2 linked regions of the Fodinicola acaciae genome follow. The main gene of each other region encodes a partner of the protein of the gene in region 2 in a complex. Links are inferred from orthologs where the notes say so. Each region holds a gene or a part of one and is shown on either strand. Other genes may lie near its edges.

The links.
Region 1: the proteins of GNX95_RS02945 (region 2) and GNX95_RS29335 are in contact, whole or in part, in a solved structure (PDB 8BNU), measured with the Escherichia coli proteins. The link is inferred for Fodinicola acaciae from one-to-one orthologs.

Annotation. Positions count from the first base shown.
Region 1 is NZ_WOTN01000003.1:643,975-652,906, forward strand. The notes cover bases 2,089-5,018. They hold GNX95_RS29335 (3-hydroxyacyl-CoA dehydrogenase NAD-binding domain-containing protein), read left to right. Parts: upstream 2,089-2,443; coding sequence 2,444-4,594; downstream 4,595-5,018. Other genes in these bases: GNX95_RS29330 (acetyl-CoA C-acetyltransferase), read left to right, coding at 2,089-2,410; GNX95_RS29340 (crotonase/enoyl-CoA hydratase family protein), read left to right, coding at 4,616-5,018. Outside these bases: GNX95_RS29325 (acyl-CoA dehydrogenase family protein), read left to right, coding at 1-1,172; more of GNX95_RS29330, read left to right, coding at 1,199-2,088; more of GNX95_RS29340, read left to right, coding at 5,019-5,446; GNX95_RS29345 (anthranilate synthase component I family protein), read left to right, coding at 5,699-7,195; GNX95_RS29350 (anthranilate synthase component II), read left to right, coding at 7,176-7,757; GNX95_RS29355 (hypothetical protein), read right to left, coding at 7,821-8,720; GNX95_RS29360 (PPOX class F420-dependent oxidoreductase), read left to right, coding at 8,789-8,932. UniProt on the Escherichia coli protein: Catalyzes the formation of a hydroxyacyl-CoA by addition of water on enoyl-CoA. Also exhibits 3-hydroxyacyl-CoA epimerase and 3-hydroxyacyl-CoA dehydrogenase activities.
Region 2 is NZ_WOTN01000001.1:635,864-644,694, forward strand. Bases 4,063-6,891 are described here. They hold GNX95_RS02945 (acetyl-CoA C-acetyltransferase), read left to right. Parts: upstream 4,063-4,755; coding sequence 4,756-6,027; downstream 6,028-6,891. Other genes in these bases: GNX95_RS02940 (3-oxoacyl-ACP reductase), read right to left, coding at 4,063-4,676; GNX95_RS02950 (DUF3159 domain-containing protein), read right to left, coding at 6,024-6,626; GNX95_RS02955 (FAD-dependent oxidoreductase), read right to left, coding at 6,623-6,891. Also shown: GNX95_RS02920 (hypothetical protein), read left to right, coding at 1-1,222; GNX95_RS02925 (SCP2 sterol-binding domain-containing protein), read right to left, coding at 1,223-1,678; GNX95_RS02930 (TetR/AcrR family transcriptional regulator), read left to right, coding at 1,750-2,391; GNX95_RS02935 (MaoC/PaaZ C-terminal domain-containing protein), read right to left, coding at 2,518-3,366; more of GNX95_RS02940, read right to left, coding at 3,366-4,062; more of GNX95_RS02955, read right to left, coding at 6,892-7,705; GNX95_RS02960 (TetR/AcrR family transcriptional regulator), read left to right, coding at 7,787-8,383; GNX95_RS02965 (acyclic terpene utilization AtuA family protein), read left to right, coding at 8,424-8,831.

The sequences.
Region 1 (8,932 bases), on a different replicon or contig from region 2:
AGACGTACGGAGCTTCGCATCCGGCGGCCTATCGGTCGCCGTGGCTGGACGACGACCTGCGCGCGGTCGGCGAGTTGGCGCGCACGTTCTTCACCAAGGAGGTGGCGCCGCGCGAGGAGGAGTTCGCCGAACAGGGGTTTCCGGACCGCCAGCTCTGGCGGCGCGCCGGCGAGCTCGGCCTGGCCGGCATGTCGATCCCGGAGGACTACGGCGGCGGTGGCGGCACCTTCGCGCACGAGGCCGTCCTCTACACCGAGCAGATCAAGGCCGGCGCGCCATCGCTGCAACTGGCGGTGCATTCCGGCATCGTGCCGCATTACATCGTCGCGTACGGCACCGAGGAGCAAAAGCGGCGCTGGCTGCCGAAGCTCGCCAGCGGTGAGTACGTCGGCGCGATCGCGATGACCGAGCCGGGCACCGGATCGGACCTGCAGTCGATCACCACGCGCGCCATTCCGGACGGCGACGAATACGTGATCAGCGGCGCCAAAACCTTCATCACCAACGGCCACCTGGCCGACCTGGTGATCATCGCGGCGAAGACCGATCCCGGCGAAGGTGCCAAAGGCGTGTCGCTGATCGTCGCCGAGGTTTCCGACGACACCGAGGGTTTCCAGCGCGGCCGGCTGCTGAGGAAAATCGGCCAGCACAGCCAGGACACCGCCGAGCTGTTCTTCGACGGTTTGCGCGTACCCAGGGAAAACCTGATCGGCACCGAGGAAGGCCAGGGCTTCTTCCAGCTGATGATGCAGCTGCCGCAGGAAAGGCTGATCATCGCGGTCGCCGCCATCGGCGTCATCGAGGCCGCCGTGGAGGCGGCCACCGCGTACACGAAAGAGCGGCAGGCCTTCGGAAAACCGTTGTTCGCCATGCAGAACACGCGATTCGAGCTGGCCGACTGCGCGACCATCGCACGGATCGGCCGCGTTTTCGTGGACGACTGCATCGTCAAGCACCTGCGCGGTGAGCTCGACGTGTCCACCGCGGCGATGGCCAAGTCGTGGCTGTCCGAGCAACAGTGCGAAGTGGTCGACCGGTGCCTACAGTTGTTCGGTGGATACGGCTACATGCTGGAATATCCGATCGCCCGGATGTTCACCGACAGCCGCGTCCAGAAGATCTACGGTGGCGCGAATGAGGTGATGAAGGAGCTCGTCTCCCGTACGCTCTGATTCGCCTTGCCTGGAAGGAAAAGGTCATGCCTGAAGCATTCATCTACGACGCCGTCCGTACGCCTCGGGGACGCGGCAAGAAAACCGGCTCGCTGCACGGCGTCAAGCCGATCTCGCTGGTCGTCGGCCTGATCGACGAGCTGCGCCGGCGCCATCCGGATCTGGACCCGGCGGCGATCGACGACATCATCCTCGGCGTCGTCTCGCCGATCGGCGACCAGGGCTCGGACATCGCCAAGATCTCCGCGATCGCCGCCGGCCTGCCGGACACCGTCGCCGGCGTACAGCTCAACCGGTTCTGCGCGTCCGGCCTGGAGGCGGTCAACTCGGCGGCACAGAAGGTACGCGCCGGCTGGGACAAGCTGATTCTCGCCGGCGGTGTCGAGTCGATGTCGCGCGTGCCGATGGGCTCGGACGGCGGCGCGTGGGCGATGGACCCGGAGACCAACTACAACACTTCCTTTGTGCCGCAAGGCATCGGCGCCGACCTGATCGCCACGCTGAAGGGTTTCAGCCGCGAGGACGTGGACAACTTCGCGTTGCGGTCACAGCAGCGCGCCGCCGCCGCCTGGTCCGGCGGCTATTTCGCGAAGTCGGTCGTGCCGGTGAAGGACCGCAACGGCATCGTGTTGCTCGACCACGACGAGCACATGCGGCCGGACTCGACGCTGGAAGGTCTCGGCAAGCTGCCGGCCTCCTTCGAGGCGATCGGTGACTTCGGCGGTTTCGACGCGGTGGCACTGCAGAAATACCACTGGGTCGAGAAGATCAACCACGTACACTCGGCCGGCAACTCCTCCGGCATCGTCGACGGTGCCGCGCTGGTCATGGTCGGCAGCGAGCAGATCGGCAAGGACTTCGGCCTCACGCCGCGCGCTCGCGTCGTCGCGACCGCGGTCTCCGGCGCCGACCCGACCATCATGCTCACCGGACCGACGCCGGCGACCGAAAAGGTGCTGGCCACCGCCGGACTCTCGCCGGAGGACATCGATCTGTTCGAGCTCAACGAGGCTTTCGCTTCGGTGGTGCTGAAATACGTCGACGACTTCAAGATCCCGGACGAGAAGATCAACGTCAACGGCGGCGCCATCGCGATGGGTCATCCGCTCGGCGCCACCGGCGCGATGATCACCGGCACCATGGTCGACGAGCTGGAGCGCCGCGAGGCGCGCTATGCGCTGGTGACCCTGTGCATCGGCGGCGGCATGGGTGAAGCGACCATCATCGAGCGCGTCTGAAGCCGGAGAGAAACCTTGACCACTGAAGTGAACATGATCCGCTGGGACCAGGACGCCGACGGCATCGTCACGCTGACGATGGACGACCCGGACGCCTCGGCCAACACGATGAACGAGCTGTTCGGCACCTCCTTCGCGGCCACCGTCGAGCGGCTGGAGCGCGAGAAGGACACGATCACCGGCGTGATCGTGACGTCTGCCAAGAAAACCTTCTTCGCCGGCGGCAACCTGCAGATGCTGATGGCCGTCAAGCCGGAGGACGCGCGGGAGTTCACCGACCGCGTCGAGGAGATGAAAAGCTATTTCCGCCGGCTGGAAACGCTCGGAAAACCGGTCGTGGCGGCCATCAACGGTGCCGCTCTGGGCGGTGGGTACGAGATCGCGCTGGCATGTCACCACCGCGTCCTGCTGGACGTCAAAGGCACCGAGGTCGGCCTGCCTGAGGTGACGCTCGGCCTGCTGCCCGGCGGCGGCGGCATCACCCGTACGGTCCGGCTGCTCGGCATCCAGAACGCGCTGCTGAACGTACTTCTGCAGGGACAGCGGCACAAACCGGCGAAGGCGCTGGAGCTCGGCCTGATCGACGAGGTGGTGTCGACGCCGGAAGAGCTGATCGCACAGGCGAAAGCCTGGACCAAGGCCAACCCCGAGGCCACCCAGCCGTGGGACGTGAAGGGTTACAAGATCCCCGGCGGCACGCCGTCCAGTCCGGCGTTCGCGGCCAACCTGCCGGCGTTTCCGTCCAACCTCAAAAAGCAGCTCAAAGGCGCGCCGATGCCGGCGCCGCGCAACATCATGGCGGCCGCCGTCGAGGGCGCGCAGGTCGACATCGACACGGCGACCAGGATCGAGACGCGCTATCTGTTCGACGTGGCCTCCGGCCAGGTGTCGACCAACATGATCAAGGCGTTTTTCTTCGACCTGCAGACCATCAACAAGGGTGGCAGCCGGCCGGACGGGTATGAGAAATGGTCGGCGAAGAAGGTGCTCATCCTCGGCGCCGGCATGATGGGCGCCGGCATCGCCTACTCCGCGGCCCGCTCCGGCATCGAGGTCGTGCTCAAGGACGTTTCACTTGAGGCCGCGCAAAAAGGCAAGGCGTACTCGGAGAAGATCCTCGGCAAGCAGGTCAGCCGGGGCAAGCTGACGCAGGACAAGGCCGACGAGGTGTTGGCCCGGATCACGCCGACCGACCAGGCCGCCGACGGAGCCGGTGCCGACCTGGTCATCGAGGCGGTTTTCGAGAGCGCGGAGCTGAAGAAGAAGGTCTTCGGCGAGATCGAGGACGTAGTCGCGCCGGACGCGCTGCTCGGCTCCAACACCTCGACGCTGCCGATCACCGGCCTGGCCGGCGGCGTCAAGCGCCAGCAGGACTTCATCGGCATCCACTTCTTCTCACCGGTCGACAAGATGCCGCTGGTGGAGATCATCGCCGGCGAGAAGACCGGCGACGCGGCGATCGCCAAGGCCGTCGACTTCACCTTGCAGATCAAGAAAACCCCGATCGTGGTCAACGACAGCCGTGGCTTCTTCACCAGCCGGGTGATCGGTACGTTCATCAACGAGGCGGTCGCCATGGTCGGCGAGGGCGTCGCGCCGTCGTCGATCGAGCAGGCCACCACGCAGGCCGGCTATCCGGTCGGCGCGCTCGCGCTGATGGACGAGCTGACCTTCACGCTGCCACGGAAAATTCGCGAGGAGACCAAGGCAGCGGTGGAGGCGGCCGGCGGCACCTGGCAGCCGCATCCGGCCGAGGTCGTGCTGGACCGGATGATCGACGAGTTCGGCCGTAAGGGCCGCTCCACCGGCGCCGGCTTCTACGACTACGTCGACGGCAAGAAAGCGGGTCTGTGGCCCGGCCTGAAGGACGCGTTCGCCTCTGGTACGGCCGAGATCCCATTCGCCGACATGCAGGAGCGGATGCTTTTCGCAGAGGCGCTGGAAACCGTCAAGTGCTTCGACGAAGGCGTCCTGCGGTCGATCCCGGATGCCAACATCGGCTCCATCCTCGGCATCGGCTTTCCGCCGTGGACCGGTGGCGTCATCCAGTACATCAACCAGTACGCCGGCGGCACGACCGGTTTCGTGGCGCGCGCCAAGGAGCTCGCGGACCGCTACGGCGACCGGTTCACCCCGCCGCGGTCGCTGATCGAGAAAGCCGAGCGCGGCGAGTCGTACGAATAACCCGACAAGGAGACGAAAACGGTGCTGGAAGACGAGAAGCTGGTCGCGCTGGAGGTCGAGGTCGCCGACCACATCGCCACCGTGACGCTGGTCGGACCGGGTAAAGGCAACGCGATGGGTCCGGACTTCTGGCGCGAGCTGCCGATCGTCTTCCGTGCCATCGACGCCGAGGAGGACGTACGCGCTGTCGTCCTCACCGGCTCCGGGAAAAACTTCTCGTACGGCCTGGATCTGCCGGCGATGGCACCCAACTTCGCGCCGCTGCTCGCCGACGGCGCGCTGGCCAAGGCGCGGACAGAGTTTCTCCGGCATCTGCGCGGATTGCAGGACTCGGTCAACGCGGTCGCCGAGTGCCGCAAGCCGATCGTGTCGGCGATCGCCGGCTGGTGCATCGGCGGCGGTGTGGATGTCGTCGCGGCCACCGACATCCGACTGTCCACAGTGGACGCGAAGTTCAGCGTACGCGAGGTGAAGGTGGCGATCGTCGCCGATCTGGGCAGCCTGCAGCGGCTCACCGGCATCATCGGCGACGGCCACCTGCGCGAGCTGGCCCTGACCGGCAAGGACATCGACGGCGCGTACGCGGAGAAGATCGGCCTGGTCAACCACACCTACGCCGACCAGGAGTCGCTGCTGACCGCCGCGCGCGAGCTGGCCGCCGAGCTCGCCACCAATCCGCCGCTGGTCGTCCAGGGCATCAAGGACGTGCTCGACGCCAGCCGCGGTCCGCAGGTCACCGCCGGTCTGCGCTATGTCGGCGCCTGGAACGCCGCCTTCCTGCCGAGCCGCGACCTGCAGGAAGCCGTGCAGTCCTTCGTCGAGCGCCGCTCCCCCGACTTCCGCGGCGAATAGCCGCATGGCCACCATGCGTGCGCCTGACGCACGCATGGTGGCCATGCGAACATCTCGACCGCGTGGTGCGCGTACGACGGTGAACGACCTCGATGGTGGACAGATAGCGGGAGCCGGTTAGAGTTAGCCCCACTCGTGCTTCGGAAGGAGGTTGGACGTGCGCATTCCAAACACTTGGGTCACTGCAAGCTGGCAAGAGGGCCGTGCGAGCTGGCGTCAGTCGTCGCCGTCCGCTCCGACCGGGCCCGGCCGGTGATCCGGCAAGACGCCACCAGCTCCAGCACGACGACCGTGGAAGTCCGCGGCACGTCGCGCTCTGTGGCGTTCTTCGATCCACTGGCCAGCTTTGTCGCGCTTCGTGAGGCGTATGGCGACAACGAGGTCTATCTGCTGGAGTCGCTGTCCGGTCCGGAGACCGACCGGCGCAGCTCGATGATCGGCATCGGCCGCATCCTCACGCTCACCGTGACCGTCGACCAGGTGACGCTCGACGGCGCTCCGGCGCTGGTCGAGAAGGTCAACCGGGCCTGGGACGGCATCCTGGTCGACGGCCGGCTCAAGACCCGCAAGCACCTGTGGGATCTGCTCCGCGCCGTGCAGGGCGTTTTCGACGTGTCGGCGCTGACGCCGGAGCAGCACGCCGGCTTCGGCCTGTTCGGCTACTACGGCTACGACACGACCTGGGCCGTGGAAGACCTGCCGATGCTGATCGAGCACACCGGCGACACACCGGACATCGTGCTCGCCATCTACCAGGGTTATCTGCTGCTCGACCTGGCCAAACGCCGCGCCCGCATCGACACGTACGCGGGTGACTGGTCACCGCTGGACATCGACGGCGTGCTGGACAAGCTGACCGGCATCCCGCTCGACGACGGCACGCCGCGCGTACCGAAGCCGGACAAGGTCGAGCAGCCAACCACGCGCGAGCACTACGTCAAAGGTGTCGAGACCAGCCTGGAACACATCCGCGCCGGCGACATCTACCAGCTCCAGCTCGGCCACGAGCTGCGGGTGACGACCGCGGCCGATCCGCTGGCGGTCTATCGGCGGCTGCGCGCGCGCAACCCCTCGCCGTACATGTATTTCGTCCCCAACGGTCCGCAGACCCTGGTCGGCGCGAGTCCGGAGCTGTTCGTACGGATCGAGGACGACCTGATCACGATGCGACCGATCGCCGGCACCGTACGCCGCGGCCGCGACCTCGCCGAGGACGAGATGCTCGCCGCGCAGATGCTGCGCGACGAGAAGGAGGTCGCCGAGCACATCATGCTGGTCGACCTGTGCCGCAACGACATCGGCCGGGTCTGCCGGACCAACACCCTCGAGGTGCCGGCGCTGCTCACGGTCGAGGCGTACTCGCACGTCAGCCACCTGGTCTCGACGGTGACCGGCCGGCAGACCGCCACCGCCGACGTGTGGGACGTGATCGCCGCGACCTTCCCGGCCGGCACGATGACCGGAGCGCCGAAGGTGCGCGCGATGGAGATCATCGAGTCGCTGGAGACGACCCGCCGCGGCCAGTACGCCGGTGCCATCGGCCAGGTCAGCTTCGACGGCTCGGTCAACCTGGCGCTCAACATCCGCTCCACGCTCTACGACAGCGGCGTCTACCACATGCGCGCGTCGGCCGGCGTGGTCGCCGACTCGCGGCCGGACCGCGAATGGGCCGAGACCTGGCAGAAACTCGGCGCGCCGTACTGGGCCATCACCGGTGAGGAGGCCGCCGATGCGGGCGTTCGTGATTGACGCGTACGACAGTTTCGTCTACGTCGTCGCGCAGTATCTGCGGCTGCTGGACGTCGACGTGCAGGTGCACCGTAACGACAAGATCGACTTCCACGACGTGGTGGCGGCCAAGCCTGACCTGGTGATGCTCGGCCCCGGTCCCGGCCATCCGGCCGACGCCGGCTATGTCGAGATCGTCCGCGAGGTCTCCAAGGACATCCCGACCATGGGGGTTTGCCTGGGACAGCAGGCGATCGGCCTCGCGTTCGGGGCGCGGGTGACCCGCGCGTCGCACCTCATGCACGGCAAGACCAGCGTCATCGAGCACGACGGCAAGGGCTGTTTTCGTGAGTACGACGAGCCTTTCAGCGCGACGCGCTATCACTCGCTGATCGTCGAGGACGTGACCGGCGACCTGGAGATCACCGCGCGGTCCAAGGACGACGCGTACGTGATGGGCCTGCGGCACCGCGAGTGGCCGGTCGAGTCGGTGCAGTTTCACCCGGAGAGCATCAGCACGGAGGAGGGTCTGCGGGTTTTCCGCGGGTTCCTCGACACGTACGTCGGCGTCTCGGTTTCCTAGGGTCTGTTTCGAAGTCCCACGTGGACGATAGCCGACCGTACCTAACCCTCGTGGGCAGTACACCTAGGGTTGGCCGGCCACCGCGGTGGCCGGCCGCTTCGGCCGCGCGACGGCGGCGACGATCCAGCCGGTGAGGATCGCGACCGCGCTGATGAGAACGGCGTACGCGACGTTGATCGACGTCGTGAACAGGACGCTCTGCGAAAAGGAGTCCCGGACGACCGCGGCCGTGAAGCCGGCTGGGACAACGCCGAGGACGGCCGTGACCATCCGCAGCGCGGTCACCACCACACCGGTGAGCGCGCCGGCACGCACCTCCTGGCGCTCGACCTCGCCGGACCGTACGAGCAGCCAGACCACCGGCGCCACCGCGAGGGCGACCACGACCACGCATTCCACCGCGCTCAGGCCGGACGCGATCAGGCCCGCGACGGCGGCTCGCAGGTGACCGGCGCTGATCAGCAGACTGCTGACGAATCCGTTGACAACGCTGAAAACCAGGAGCACCAGCGTGATCACAGCGGCGGCCAGCACCCCCGCCGTGACCACGCGCGACGGCCGGATCAGCACGACCAGTCCGCCGAGAGCACCGGCGATCAGCACGATCAGCAGGTGCAGGAATGCCGGCCCGACGGCCACCCGTACGACCAGGACTCCGATCGCACCGAACACGATCCCGGCCAGCAGACCAGCCACCGCGCCGACGCCGATGGACAGCGGCAGGTGTGGCTGGCCGCGGCGCAACGCGGTGATCAGCACCGCAGCGGCAGCGGCCAGCACGGCGGCCGACATCGCGTGCGCGCTCGTCGTCGCGACGAACGTCGCGAGAAGCGCCCGGCTGCTGTGCCCGGCGAACGCGCCGCTGAGTGCGAGCGAGCCGAAACCGATGAGTACGGCGAGCACGGCCAGCACGAGCGCGACGATCGGCCCGACGCGGTTCGCCATCGATGACGAAGAGGTCATGTGGAGTCCCCCAACCTGAGATCCATCGGCGAGTGTAGGACCCCCGCGCACGGCCTAGGCTGCTGCGTATGAGTCCACAGATCGCCACCAACAGCTCCGTCGACCGGACCGCTCTGACCGAATTCCTGCGTACGCGCCACAACGCCATCGTGATCACCCGCCGCCGCGACAGCGGACCGCAGGCCTCGCCGGTGACCTGCGGCGTCGACGGC
Region 2 (8,831 bases):
GCTGCGCCTACAAAAAACCGCGGGGAACGCGGCGGTCAGCTCGCTGGTGCGCAGCGTGCAACGCGAGGAGAAGACACCTGCGGTCAAGCTGGACGGTGCGGAGTTTTCGTACCCGCTCAACCAAGTCATCCCGGTGAACGCGAGGATTCCCAAGTCTCCGGTGAAACTCAAGCAGATCGCGTTGTCCACCTCCGTCAAGGCCAAGCTCGCCTCGGCCGGCAAGGCAGAGGAGGGAAACGCGCCGTCGGTCGGCACCAGCGGGAAGTTTGGCGGTGACAAGAAATTCGAGGCCGGAGTGAGCGGCGAGCTTCGTACGCTGGCCACCGGCCACGCCGAGATGCTGAAGCAGAAGTTCAAGGCTGACGCCAAAATGGAGTACGCGGTGGCCGGATCGCCGGGGGAGTTGAAGACCGGCATGGCGTTGACTGGCGGCATTCAGGATGAGTCACTGAAGGGCACGGCGCTGGAGAACCTCAAGCTCGGCGGCGAACTGTCGCTCTTCGAGGTGAACTGGACGCAGAAGACCGGCCGGATTCCGGAGGTCTCGGCGGCGAAACTCGCGCTGAGCGTCTCGTACGACACTCCGCCGAGCGAGCATGTCCTCGCGAACGGCCAGAAGGTCGCGGTGACCTACAAGGGCAGCGCGACCTTCGAGTTCGAGCCGGACTGGGAACAGATCGTGCCGTGGGTGATCGAGCAGATCGGACCGGAGACGCTGTTGGAGGCCGCCGGGCCGTACGCCTTCGTGGCGGCCGGCGCGGCGGTCATGTATTACACGTTCAAGGACATGGACCGGCAGGAGAAACTGGCCGCCACGGTGCGCGCGGCCGCCACCCAGATCGTCAGGTCCGGCAGCGTCTACGCGTCCGTGCTGAGTGGTCGCAAGGTGACTCCGGCCGGCGCACGGGAGACGGAGGCGTTCAACGCGGCGACCGCGGACCTGGAGAAGCTCGCGAAATCCAGGAACATCGACGCGCAGATCTACCAGGGCCTGATGGCCGTGCCGGAGTACGCCTCGCCGTTGCGGGACAGGACCGGCGAAGCCTACGTGACGCGCGCGCTGGGCAGCCTGGAGTCCCAGGTGGACCGGGAGATCGACGCCTGGCACTCCGAGCACTACATACAGACGTTCCTGTCCGGACGCTACGCCAGCGCGGACAAGGCCATGATCAACGCGATCGTCAGCGACGCGCAGGCCAACCCGGACGGCACGATCGGCTGATCACGCCTTGGGGATGTCGAAATAGCCGGTGAGGCCGGCGCCGACGGCGATATCGCCGGTGAGCTGCAGTTTCTTGGTCATGAACAGGGCCGGACCGGAGGCGACGCCGGAGACCAGCCGCAGGAAGTTGGCGCCGTCGACGGTGATCGTCAGCCGCGGCTGCGCGTCGCTGCCGGGGCCGACCGTGCACGCGCCGTTGGCGATGTGCAGCTCATAGCGGTCGAAGTCGCCGCCGGCGCGGCTGATCCGCCAGCGGATGACCGCGTCCATGCCGGCGGTCCTGTCCTTGCGTACGCGCGCGGCCATCTGGGTGAAGATCTCGTCGAGCACGCGCGTACGCAGCTCGCCGTTCATGAGCTGATCCAGATCGCTGCCTGACGCGCTCTTGACGAGCCGCACGAAGTCGCCGTATTCGAGGTGGTCGAAGTCGATCCGCGCTGGGTCGAACGTGGTCATGGCAGATTTCCTTACCGGCAGGTAATCTTACTGGCGGGTAAGTTTACGTCGAGGTAGCTAGAGTCGGCAAGGTGGCTGGCAATGTGACCGGTAAGACCAAGCGGCTGCCGCGCAACGTACGCGAGCAGCAGATGCTCGACGCCGCGGTGCAGATGTTCGCCCGCCGCGGTTATCACGCCGCGTCCATGGACGAGGTCGCCGAGCGCGCCGGCGTCTCCAAGCCGATGGTCTATCTCTACCTCGGCAGCAAGGAGGAGCTGTTCCTGGCCTGCATCCGGCGCGAGGCCGGCCGGCTGTTGGAGGCCTTCGCCGGCCAGGTCGACCCCCACGAGCCGCCCGACCAGCAGCTCTGGCACGCGCTGCGCGCGTTTTTCCTGCTGGTGGCCGACAACCGGGACGCCTGGCGGGTGCTGCACCAGCAGGCTCCGGCATACGGTGAGCCCTTCGCCGGTGAGGTGGCCGCGATGCGTGCCGCGATCGTCGCGTACGCGGCGGACCTGATCGACAAGAACATCAAGGCTCGCGGGCCGGCGCACGCCACCGAGCACGACGTATCCGCGCTGGCGCACGCGCTGGTCGGTGCGGGGGAGTCGCTGGCCGACTGGGCCACCGAGCATCCCGAGGAGGATCCGGCGACGACCGCCAAGCGGCTGATGAACTTCGCCTGGCTCGGCCTGGACAACCTGCTCCGCGGCTCGATCTGGCGGCCCTAGCCTAGCCCAGCCCTGGCCGACCGATTGCGACGTTGTTGCCTGGTTTCGCTGCGAAAGCGGTCAAGAAAGTCACAATCGGGCGCGATCGGCCGGGTCCGATGTCACCTCGCGAGTTGAAACCGCAGGTCACCGGCCACCAGACGACGCCGGGGAGAGGGCGCCGTCGAGGTGCGGCGCGCGGCCGTCTACGGAGAAACGCCAGCCGGCCGCCGACTGTGAGGCGCGGAAGGCGGCGCGGGACGGCAGCGGCAGTGGTTGGCGGAAGCTGACCGCGACCTCGTACGTCTCCGGCAGCCGTGCGTCGAGCGTCGCCAGGCACCGCGCTTTCGTGTACATGCCGTGCGCGATGGCCGTACGGAAGCCAAAAACGCGCGCGCTCGCGGCGGAGAGATGGATCGGGTTGCGGTCGCCGGACACCGCCGCGTAACGACGGCCGATGTCGGCGGGCAGCCGCCAGACCGCCGTTGGGGGCATCTGCGGCGGCTCGGGTTTGTTGCCACCGCCGCCACCGCTCGACGACCGGTGCAGATACGTGCTGCGGCTGGTCACCGCGAGCCCGTCGGCCGTGTACGCCTCGGACACGACGTCAAACTGCGCGCCGCGCGGATGCTCGCCGAGATTTTCCGCAAACACACGCAGTTCCAGCGGATCGCTGGCCAGGATCGGTTGCGCGACCGTGATGACGTTGCGGATGTGCACCAAACCCATGAGCGGAAACGGAAAACTGCGGTCCGACATCAGCCGCATCGCCATCGGAAAGGCCAGCACATGCGGATAGGTCGCCGGCAGCCGGTCGCTCGCCGGAAAACCGCACACGTCCGCATACGCGGAGAGATGGCTCCGCGAAACGAAAAAACCGGGCAGCGAGAGCGTCGTGTCCGGCAGTACACCACCGTTGGGACCCAGGCCGGGCAGGCTACGCATCAGCGCCGACGCATACGTACGCGCCAGGCCTGGTCGCGTGCTGAGCTTCATCAGGCCCCCAGCAGGCTTTGGCCGCAAACCCGGAAAACTCCGCCGGTCACGCCGGCGCTGCCGGGATGTGCCAGCCAACCGATCGTCTCGGCCACGTCGACCGGCTGGCCGCCCTGTGCGAGGCTGTTCAGTCGCCGGCCGACCTCGCGTACGGTCACCGGCATGCTGGCGGTCATCTTCGTCTCGATGAACCCGGGCGCGACCGCGTTGATCGTCGCCGGCAGCTCGGCCAGCCTCGGCGCCAGGTTTTCCGCCAGACCGATGACGCCGGCCTTGGTCGCGCCGTAGTTGGTCTGTCCGGCGTTGCCGGCGATGCCGGCGATCGACGCGAGACCGATGACGCGCGCGCCGGGCCGGAGCACTTTCTCGGCCAGGAAATGCTCGTTGATCCTGGCCTGCGCGACAAGGTTCACATTCAGCACAAGATCCCACTGGGCTTCACTCATCCGCGCGAGGGTTTTGTCGCGGATGACACCGGCGTTGTGTACGACGACGTCGACGCCGTCATGCCGCGTCTTGAAGTGTTCGCCGAGCGTCGCCGGCGCGGCGGCCGAGGTGATGTCCAGCTGCAGGCTCGATCCGTTGACCTGGTTGGCGATCCGCGACAGGTCCTCGCCCTGCGCCGGCACATCCAGGCAGACCACGTGAGCGCCATCGCGGGCGAGGGTTTTCGCAATGGCCGCACCGATTCCGCGGGACGCGCCGGTCACCAGTGCGACCTTTCCGTCCAGTGGCAGCTCCGGCGTCTCCGGCAGCTCGTCGACCGCGCCGACGCGGACGACCTGGCCGGACACGTACGCGGATTTCGCCGACAGGAAAAAGGAAAGCGTCGACTCCAGCGCTTCCTCGGCGCCTGGCGCCACATAGATCAGCTGCGCCGTCGCACCGCGGCCGACCTCTTTTCCCAGTGACCGTACGAATCCTTCCAGCGCGCGCTGCGCCACGGCCTCGTCGATCGAGCCAGCCGACTCCGGCGGCGTACCGATCACAATCACGCGGCCGGATGGCCGGATCGACCGTACGACTGGATGAAAGAAGTCATACAGCTCGCGCAGGCCGGCCGGCGTCGCGATACCGGTGGCATCGAAGACGAGCGCGTACGGCGATGTGCTTTCCGTGACATCGATGCCAAGCGCGCCAAGGATTTTCGCCACCGCCACGCGGCCGTGGCCGCCGACCAGCACCGGTCCGTCCGCGATCGGTTGGCCAGGCGCATACCTGCGCAGGCGGACGGGGCGAGGCAGGCCGAGTCGCTGCGCGATGGCACGGCCCGGCGCCGAGGACACGAACTGTTGGTAGAGATCCGCCATGGGGTTATCCTTACTTGCCAGTAAGTCTACTCGCAAGTATGGTCGCGTTGATGCGATCCCGCCAGTGCCAGGAGTTGTCATGAGCCGCCGTGTGGCGATCGTCGGTGCCAACCGAACCCCTTTCGCGCGATCCAACGGGCCGTACGCGACCGCGACAAACCAGGACATGCTGACCGCCGCGCTCGACGGCCTGATCAGCCGGTTTTCGTTGCAGGGCGAGCTGCTCGGCGAGGTCGCCGCTGGAGCCGTGCTCAAACACAGCCGTGACTTCAATCTCACCCGCGAGGCGGTGCTCGGCAGCAAGCTCGACCCGCGTACGCCGGCGTACGACGTGCAGCAGGCCTGCGCGACCGGACTGGAGACGGTGACCCTGGTCGCCAACAAGATCGCGCTCGGCCAGATCGACGCCGGCATCGCCGGTGGTGTCGACACCGCCAGCGACGCGCCGATCGGCGTCAACGAAGACCTGCGCAAGGTGCTTTTACGCTTCAACCGCGCGAAAACTCCGCTGCAGCGGCTGGCGCTGGTCGGTTCGCTGCGGCCATGGCAGATCGTGCCGGACATTCCCCGCAACGCCGAGCCGCGCACCGGCATGTCGATGGGGGACCACGCCGCATTGACCGCGGCGCAGTGGTCGGTCGGCCGCGAGGAGCAGGACGAGCTTGCCGCGGCCAGCCACCAAAAACTGGCCGCCGCCTACGACGCCGGCTTTTTCGACGACCTGGTCACGCCGTATCTCGGCCTGGCTCGCGACCAGAACCTGCGGCCGGACTCCTCGGTGGAAAAGCTGGCGAAACTCAAGCCGGCCTTCGGCGATCCGGAGACCGGCACGATGACCGCCGGCAACTCCACGCCGCTGACCGACGGTGCCTCTGCGGTTTTGTTGGCCAGCGAGGAATGGGCCGCGCAGCGACGACTTCCGGTGCTCGCGTACGTCGGCGACGTGCAAGCCGCCGCCGTCGACTTCGCGCTCGGTGACGACGGCCTGCTGACCGCGCCGGTCTACGCCGTGCCGCGGCTGCTCGCGCGTGCCGGCCTTTCGTTGCAGGACTTCGACTTCTACGAGATCCACGAGGCCTTCGCCTCGCAGGTGCTGGCGACCCTGAAGGCGTGGGAAGATCCGGTTTTCTGCAAGGAAAAGCTCGGCCTCGACGCGCCGCTCGGCTCGATCGACCGCGCGAAGCTCAATGTCAACGGCTCGTCGCTGGCCGCTGGTCATCCGTTTGCCGCGACCGGTGGCCGGATTGTCGCGACGCTGGCGAAACTGTTGCGGCAGAAGGGTTCCGGCCGCGGCCTGATCTCGATCTGCGCCGCAGGCGGCCAAGGCTTGGTCGCGATCCTGGAGCGCTAAACCTCGGCACGTCGCAGAATGCGCCAACAGATGTACAGGCACACGCCAGCAGCCGGGGTCTGCAGCAGTGTCGACGCGATCCCGAGTGGCGTCAGCGCGCCGGCCAGATAGAGCGGCACGAGTACGGCCGTGGCGAGGGCGCATTTGGCGAGAAAGATCAGCGTGCACAGCTGATAACGGCGCCGCTGAGTACGGTCGCGCCGCCATCTGAGCCGTTCGCCGCGCAGCCCGCCGGCCACCAGCCCGACGAGCGGCCACCGGGCGAGGATGGAGAGCAGGAGCACCGCGGTGAGGCCGGCCTCGGTGACGACGACCTCGAGATAGAAGTCGACCGCGTGCCCGGTGCTGCCGGCGAGCAACGTCGAGACGCCGACGACGACCAACCCGATCGCGGCCGACCAGTAGCTGCGGTCACTCCAGATGCGTACGACCGCGAAGGCCAGCACTGAGCCGACCGCCACCAGCGCCGAGGTGAGCACCTGGCCGCTGACCTGGTACGCGAGCAGGAACACGACCTTCGACGCGACCGCCTCGGCGACCGTACGCCAGCCACCGACGGCCGCGAACAGTGACAGCGACTTCCGCGTGAAGACGTTCACGCCGTGCGCTCCGAGACGTAGTTGTCCTGCCGCATCCGCTCCTCGTACGAGCCGATGGCATCGAGCAGCGACAGCTCACCGCGGTCAGCGCGTACGAGCGCGTCGCGGAGCCGACGTGCGTCCTGCATGGCCAGATTGCCGCCAAAACCCGGTGCGACATGGATGGCGTCGCCGATGACCGTGACCGGATGCGTAGGCCAGGCGGCCATCGGTGGGATCACGCCGATCCGCAACGGGACGGTCAGCTGAGGCCAGGCCTGGTCGACCACGTTCCGCAGCGTCGGATGCAGGCCGGCGGCCAGGTCGCGCGCGTCGACGTTCTGTCCAGTCGTCGGCATGCACCACATCAGGTAGTCCTCGGCATCGGCGAGCGCCGCGGCGGGAACGGCCGGCAGCCAGCGATCGCGGGCGACCAGCGGCGGCTCGAGGAACCGGTGTGGCCCCAGCGCCATCATCATGCCGTCGGCCTGCACGCTTGCCGCGTTGTCCCCGATCAGCTCCAGCAACCCCGTGTGCGCCACGGCGCGAACCGGCGTGGCCCCCATCAGCATCCGCCGGCCCGTGTCGATGACCTGCACGTGCGGCAGAAACTGCCTGCGTACGGCCGAACCGACGCCGTCCGCGCCGACGAGCACGTCGGCCGTCTCGACGCTGCCGTCGGCGAACCAGGCCTGGACGTCGTCGGCACGCAGCTCGTACCGGAGAAACGCCGCCTCGAACCGTACGGCGTCGTCCAGGCCCGTCAGCAGCACCGCGCGCAGCAGCCGCCGGCTGGTCTGCCGCCCAGGCCGAGCCATCACGCTGTCGGCCACCCGCGTGCCGACGACGGCCAGGCCCTCGGACAACAACACGGTCCGGTCGCGCGGAGGCCCCATCGTCGCCTGTGCCATGGCGAAATGCGGCGGCGGCAGGCACTCACGCAGCGCGGTCGTCCCGCGCTCGTCCATGTGCAGGCTCACGCCTTGCGTACGGCCCCGCGCGCCGTCTCGCTCGTACACGACGACCTCGATGCCGGCCGTCCGCAGCCCGTGCGCCAGCGTCAGGCCGCCAAGACCCGCGCCGACGATGATCACTCGCATGCGTACACCTTTCTTCATCAACGATGAAGAAGAGCATACTCCACCATTGATGAAGAAAATTGTGGATACACTCGCGCCGTCATGGCAGAGCACTCGACGCGACGCTCCGGTCGCTGGCGGTCCGGCGAACAGAGCCGGCAGCGGATCCTGGCGGCCGCGCGCGAACACTTCCGCGCGCACGGATACGCCGGCACCACCGTCCGCGCGGTCGCCGCCGAGGCCGGTGTAGATCCGGCGATGGTGTTCTATTTCTTCGGCAACAAGCAGGGCCTGTTCGGCGCGGCGATCGACATGTACGCCGGCCTGCCGCCGGCCATCGACGCCATGTTCGCCGCCGGCCTGGACGGCATCGGCGACCGGCTGGTCCGTACGCTGGTGGAAAACATGGACCAGTCCGACAAGGCGCCGCTGGCTCTGCTCAACGGTCCGGGTCCGCAGCCCGACTATGTCGAGGGGCTGCTGCGCGAATACATCGAGCGAGAGATCACCGGCCGGCTGACCGCGCTGCTGGACGCGCCGGACGCGGCGATGCGCGTCGGCATGGTCAACGTCCAGCTCCTCGGCCTGGCCGTCACGCGTTACGTCATCAAGCTCGAACCGATCGCGTCCGCGACCGTCAACGAGCTGGTCGAGCGCTTCGGCGCGATCGCGCAACGCTGTCTCACCGGCACGTCCTGACGGGCTGGTCCGGCGCCGGCAGCGGTCGTACGGTGTGACGATGGACGGACCAGTCCGGATCGGCAACTTCTCCGGCTATCTCGGCGACCGGTTCACCGCGATCGACGAGGTGATGGCCGGCGATCCGGTCGACGTGCTGATGGGGGACTATCTCGCCGAAGTCACCCTGGCGGCCTTGTCCGGCAGGGAAAGTCGCGGCTATGTCGGCTATTTCGTCAACCAGATCCGGCCACATCTGGCGGCCATCGCCGACCGTGGCATGAAGGTGGTGACCAACGCCGGTGGCTTCGCACCAGCGGCGCTCGCCGAGGCGTTGAGCGGTCACGGCCTGCGCGTGGCGTACGTCGAAGGCGACAACGTGCTCGACCGCCTCGGCGCGTACGCGGATGCCGGTCATCGCTTGGAAAATCTCGACACCGGCGAGCCGCTGGCGGCCTGGGGCCGTCAA